2 regions of the Arthrobacter sp. MDT2-16 genome follow, and region 2 is predicted to be linked to the other one. Evidence: predicted binding sites of a transcription regulator. Region 2 holds the regulator's gene; the other holds the start of a gene.
The links. The regulator HrcA, encoded in region 2, represses chaperone genes, less so after heat shock. The targets are predictions, from matches to a motif close to TTNGCACTCGNNNNNNNCGAGTGCNAA.
Positions count from the first base shown of each region.

Region 1 (3,205 bases), on a different contig from region 2:
GTGGTGAGCACGAGCGCCGCGATGGAGGCGGCGTTCCGCAGGGCGGAGCGCGTCACCTTCACGGGGTCGATGATGCCCGCGTCCACGAGGTTCTCGTACTCGCCGGTCGCGGCGTTGAAGCCGTGACCGTCCTCGAGGTCCGAGACCTTCGCGACGACCACGTAGCCCTCGTGTCCGGCGTTCTCGGCGATCCAGCGCAGCGGCTGGGCGAGGGCCCGGCGGACGAGGCCGACGGCGGTGGCTGCGTCGCCCTCGAGTGCCAGCACGTCGGCGTCGGTGTCCAGCGCCTTGCCGGCGTGGACCAGCGCGGAACCGCCGCCGGCCACGATGCCCTCCTCGAGAGCGGCACGCGTGGAGGACACGGCGTCCTCGATGCGGTGCTTCTTCTCCTTGAGCTCCACCTCGGTGGCGGCGCCGACCTTGATGACGCCGATGCCGCCGGCGAGCTTCGCGAGGCGCTCCTGGAGCTTCTCGCGGTCCCAGTCGGAATCGGTGCGCTCGACCTCGGCGCGGATCTGCGCCACGCGGTCGGCGACGTCGGACTCGCTGCCGGTGCCGTCCACGATCGTGGTGGCATCCTTGGTGACGGTGATGCGGCGGGCGGACCCGAGCACCTCGAGGCCCACCTGGTCCAGCTTGAGGCCGAGGTCCGGCGAGACGACCTGCGCACCCGTGAGGGTGGCGATGTCCTGCATCATGGCCTTGCGGCGGTCACCGAAGCCGGGAGCCTTGACGGCGACGACGTTCAGGGTGCCGCGGATCTTGTTGACCACGAGGGTGGAGAGCGCCTCGCCCTCGATGTCCTCGGCGATGATGAACAGCGGCTTGCCGGCCTGCAGCGCCTTCTCGAGCAGCGGCAGGAATTCCTGCAGCGAGGAGATCTTGCCCGAGTTGATGAGGATGAGCGCGTCCTCGAGGACGGCTTCCTGGCGCTCGGGGTCGGTCACGAAGTACGGCGAGAGGTAGCCCTTGTCGAACTGCATGCCCTCGGTGAGGACGAGCTCGGTCTGCGTGGTGGAGGACTCCTCGATGGTGATCACACCATCCTTGCCGACCTTGTCGAACGCCTCGGCGAGGAGGTCACCGACCTCGGTGCTCTGCGCGGAGATGGAGGCCACGTTGGCGGTCTGCTGGCCGACGACCTCGCGGGCGTTCTCGAGCAGGCGCTTGGCGACGGCCTCGACCGCCACCTCGATGCCGTGCTTGAGCTGCCCGGGGGCCGCACCGGCCGCCACGTTGCGGAGGCCCTCCTTGACGAGTGCCTGGGCCAGGACCGTGGCGGTCGTGGTTCCGTCACCGGCGACGTCGTTGGTCTTGGTGGCGACCTCCTTGGCCAGCTGCGCGCCGAGGTTCTCGTACGGGTCGTCGAGCTCGACCTCACGGGCGATCGTGACGCCGTCGTTCGTGATGGTGGGGGCGCCCCACTTCTTGTCGAGCACGACATTGCGTCCGCGGGGGCCCAGCGTCACCTTGACGGTGTTCGCGAGCTTGTCCACGCCGGCCTCGAGGGCACGGCGGGCGGCGTCGTTGAATTCCAACTGCTTTGCCACTGTTGGTTCCTTTCAGGCTTGGCGAGGAAAAGCCCCGGCCGCTACGGGCCGGGGCTTCTCCAGGGGTACTACTTGACGACGATGGCGAGGACGTCGCGCGCGGAGAGCACGAGGTACTCGGTGCCGCCGTGCTTGACCTCGGTTCCGCCGTACTTCGAGTAGATGACGACGTCGCCCTCGGCGACGTCGACGGGGACGCGGTTGCCGTTGTCGTCGACGCGACCCGGTCCGACTGCTACGACTTCACCCTCCTGGGGCTTCTCCTTGGCGGTGTCCGGGATGACGAGGCCGGAAGCAGTGGTCTGCTCGGCTTCGAGGGGGCGGACAACGATGCGATCCTCAAGGGGCTTAATAGAGACCGACACTCGGGCTCTCCTTTGCGTTCGATACCAATGGAAAGGGGGCCGTCGGGCTGGGCGTGGACCGTCGTCGCGGTGCCGATGCACGCTTCCCTCGGGATTAGCACCCGCTATGAGCGAGTGCCAAGTCCGACTGTATGCAAGGGCTGGCACTCGGTCAAGGCGAGTGCCAGCGTTGACACTCGTCCTCCCCGGCGGGCCCCGGTAGGACGCATTAGGACATGCTTCGGTTGCGTAATTCGACGGACTACGGCTAGATTCGATCTAGGTAAGGATCTCCTTACTTCGATTCACGGCCTGTGCAGGCCCCTTCCCCCCGGAGTTCACCCATGGCACACGTGCGCCTCGCCGTCCTTTCCGCAGCCGCTGCGGCCACCCTCGCCCTGACGGCCTGCGGCGGTTCCTCCGAAGCTGCCGGCGAGGCCGAAGCGGCCGCGACCGTGTCGGTCGAGCACGCGCAGGGGACCACCGAGGTACCGGTGGACCCCGAGACGGTCTTCACCTTCGACCTCGGCGCCCTCGACACACTCGACGCCCTCGGCGTCGACGTCGCCGGTGTCCCCCAGGGGACGCTGCCCGAGCAGCTCGCGGCCTACGAGGGCGGCGACATCACGAACATCGGTTCCATGAAGGAGCCCGACTTCGAGGCCATCGCGGCCGCCGCCCCGGACCTGATCATCATCTCGGGCCGTGTGGCCGATTCCTACGACGAGCTCGCGGAGATCGCCCCGACCATCGACCTGAGCGTCGACGCCGCCGATCCCATGGCGAGCTTCATCGGGCACACCGAGTCGCTCGGACGGATCTTCGGTGCGGAGGACGAGGTGGCCGACCGCCTGGCCTCGCTCGACGCCAGGATCACCGAGACGAAGGACGCTGCCGCGTCCGCCGGCAACGGCCTGGTCCTGATGACCAGTGCCGGTGAGGTCACCGCCTACGGTGCCGGCTCCCGGTTCGGCCTGATCCACGACGTGCTCGGCGTCGAGCCCGCCTCCGAGGTCAAGAGCGAGGGCACGCACGGCGAGGCCGTCTCCTTCGAGTACATCGCCGAGATCAACCCGGCGCACCTGTTCGTCATCGACCGCGATGCCGCCGTCGGTGAGGCCGGCGCCGCCGGAGCCGCCGTCCTCGACAACGAGCTCGTCAACGGCACCGACGCAGCGAGGAACGACGACGTCACCTACCTCGACTCGGCGAGCTGGTACCTGATCGGATACGGCCTGAACAACCTCGACGCCATGGTCTCGGCCGTCCACGAGGCCGTCGCGGCCTGATCCGTTCCGCCGCTCCCGCGGC
Region 1 covers NZ_JBTNDP010000001.1:26,588-29,792, forward strand. The annotation lists gene groL (chaperonin GroEL) at 1-1,550, opposite strand, end outside; gene groES (co-chaperone GroES) at 1,619-1,915, opposite strand; gene ACX80N_RS00125 (siderophore ABC transporter substrate-binding protein) at 2,239-3,183, shown strand.
Region 1: the regulator HrcA is predicted to act here: its motif matches at 2,056-2,082, upstream of groES (co-chaperone GroES).

Region 2 (3,205 bases):
ACGGTTCACCTGGATTCCCGCGTTGACCGAGAAGACCGTGATCGTGACCCAGATGAGCGCGTTCACGACGGCGAACACGCCGCCGATCTCCGGTACGAGCGACAGGAGCCAGGCGACCAGCGCGAGGAGCGTGGGCGGGAGCGTGAAGTTCAGTGCCTCCTTGGACTCCTGGGCGGTGAAGGGCCCACGGTCCTGGAAGATGAGGTAGATCAGCAGCGACGGGATGAATCCCAGGATCCCGCCGAAGTGCGCCAGCGTGGCGAACTGGCGGTCCTCGGAGGCCGTCAGGGGCAGGGCGTTCGCCGGCGTGCCTTCGAACGCGGACTGGGACGCTCCCCGCCCGTGGTGCTGGTGGTCGGCGGTGTTGGACAACTTCGATTCCTTTGCTGGCTGACGGAGACTCTTCCCCCGGAGCCAGTTCCAAGGATACGTGGCGGCCGGGACGGGATGGTTCAGGCGCGGCGCGGGGGAGCGGTGAGGAAGTCGATGACCTCCTCGACCCGTCCCAGCAGCGAGGGTTCGAGGTCCGCATAGGTGCTGACGCCGGCGAGGATGCGCTTCCACCCGTGGGCGACGGCGGCCTGGTCGTGGTGCGGCCAGCCGAGGCCGGCGAGGATGCCGGTCTTCCAGTCCTGGTGCCGGGGGACCACGGGCCAGGCCTCCAGGCCCAGCGCGGCGGGCTTCACCGCCTGCCAGACGTCGACGTAGGGGTGCCCGACGATCAGGACATGGCTGCGGGCGCCGGGCACGGTCATCGCCTGCTGGGCGATCCGGGACTCCTTGGTCCCGGGCAGCAGGTGGTCGACCAGGATCCCGAGCCTGCGCTCCGGCCCCGGCCCGAATGCACGGATGGCGCCCTCGAGGTCGTCGACGCCGTGCAACGGCTCGACGACGATCCCCTCCAGCCGGAGGTCGTCGCCCCACACCTTCTCCACCAGTTCGGCGTCGTGCTGTCCCTCGACCCAGATCCTGCTCGCACGTGCCGTCCTCGCCCGGGCGCCGTCGACCTTCACGGAACCGGAGGCGGTACGGGTCGACGACGGCGCGGCGCGGACGGCCGGGGCGACGACGTGCACGGGCTCACCGTCGAGGAGGAATCCGTGGCCGAGCCGGAAGGTGCGCGTCTTGCCGCGGCGGTCCTCGAGCACCATCACGTGGAGTCCGCCGGACTTCTCGACGCGGACCACCGCTCCGACGAAGCCGCTCTGGACGTCCTCGAGGACCATGTCCTTCTGCACCGGCACGTCGGGCAGGTCGACCCGCTTCGGAGCCGCGATGTCCTGTGCTCCCCAGCCGTACTCCATGCCAGCGCGTCCTTCCCGCAAGGGCTGCGGCGGTCTGCCGCGGCCCGGGATCCCAATGCTAACAATCGCCTCGGACGTACTAGACTTGGCACTTGGGTGTGTCGAGTGCTAACCGCGCCGGGCCACCCCCCGAGCCGTGCTCGTCAGGAACAGACCCGGAGGTGACACAGGAATGAGTGAACCGCGACGCCTGGAGGTGCTCCGGGCCATCGTCGAGGACTACGTCCACTCCCGGGAGCCGGTCGGCTCCAAGGCCTTGGTGGACCGCCACCAGCTGGGCGTATCATCCGCCACCATCCGCAACGACATGGCCGTCCTCGAGGAGGAGGGCCTGATCGCCGCTCCCCACACCAGTTCGGGCCGGATCCCCACGGACAAGGGCTACCGCCTGTTCGTCGACCGTATCTCCGAGGTGAAGCCGCTCTCCGCTCCCGAGAAGAAGGCCATCCAGACACTGCTGGAGGGCGCCGACGATCTCGACGACGTCATGGACCGGACCGTCCGGCTGCTCGCGCAGCTCACGAACCAGGTCGCCGTCGTGCAGTTCCCGCGGGTGGGCGGTGCGTCCGTCCGGCACATCGAGTTCGTGCTGCTCGCCCCGCAGCAGATCCTGGTGGTCCTGATCGCCAGCAACGGCACCGTGCAGCAGCGCATCGTCAGGACCGCGGCCGAGATCCAGGAGGCGGAGCTCGCCGAGCTCCGCCAGCGCATCCTGTCCGCGGTGTCCGGCGTGAAGCTGGCGGCGCTGCCGGCCGAGCTCGGGGTCGCGCAGTCGCAACTGCCCGGCGCGCTGAGGGCCCACGGGGGTACGATCGTACGGGCGCTGGAGCAGCTCGCCGGAATGGGCCGGGACGACCGGATCCTGCTGGCCGGGACCGCCAACCTCGCGCGCTCCACCGGGGACTTCCCCCTGAGCATCGGGCCGATCCTCGAGGCCCTCGAGGAGCAGGTGGTCATGCTGAGGCTGCTGTCCGAGATGGAGTACGACGCCCGGGGCATCTCGGTGCGGATCGGGAGCGAGAATCCCTACGGCGGGCTGTCGGAGGCCTCGGTCGTGGCGACCGGGTACGGTCCGGGTGCCGGGGCGAAGCTCGGGGTCCTCGGGCCCACCCGCATGGACTATCCGACCACGATGGCCGCCGTGCGCGCCGTCGCCCGCTACCTCTCGAGGATCCTCGAGGAGTGAGCGGGAGCGCCTCCGGCGCCGGGGCATGTCGCGCCGGGCCGGCCGGCGAGCAGAAGACAGAGAAGTTTCCAACAGGAAGTGATGTGCACGAGTGAGTAATCACTATGAGGTCCTCGGTGTGGCGCAGGGCGCGACCGCGGAGGAGATCAAGAAGGCGTACCGCAAGCTGGCCCGCAGGCTCCACCCGGACGTGAACACCGGGGAGGACGCCGCCGACGAGTTCAAGCGCGTCACGCACGCCTACGAGGTGCTCTCGGATCCGCAGAAGCGCCGGATCTACGACACGACCGGCAACGAGAACGGCAACGACAACGGGTACGGGGCGGGTTACTCCGGGTCCGGGTTCGCGTTCCAGGACATCTTCGAGACCTTCTTCGGCGGGGGAGGCCAGCAGGCCGGCACCCCCACCAGGACGCGCCGCGGGCAGGACGCCCTCATCAACGTGCGGATCGACCTCAAGGACGCCGTGTTCGGCGCCAACAAGAAGATCGAGGTGGACACCGCGGAGGTGTGCCCCACGTGCGACGGCACCTGCTGCCAGCCCGGGACATCGGTGCGCACCTGCGACATCTGCGGCGGGTCCGGCCAGGTCCAGCGCGCCGTGCGCTCGATCCTCGGCCAGGTCATGACGAGTGCCCCCTGCGGTACCTGCCAGGGCTACGGCACCGTGATCCCGAGCCCCTGCCACGAGTGCAGCGGCGAGGGCCGCATCCGG
Region 2 covers NZ_JBTNDP010000002.1:214,606-217,810, reverse strand. The annotation lists gene ACX80N_RS05585 (DUF4870 domain-containing protein) at 1-372, opposite strand, end outside; gene ACX80N_RS05580 (DUF3097 family protein) at 453-1,304, opposite strand; gene hrcA (heat-inducible transcriptional repressor HrcA) at 1,477-2,490, shown strand; gene dnaJ (molecular chaperone DnaJ) at 2,582-3,205, shown strand, end outside.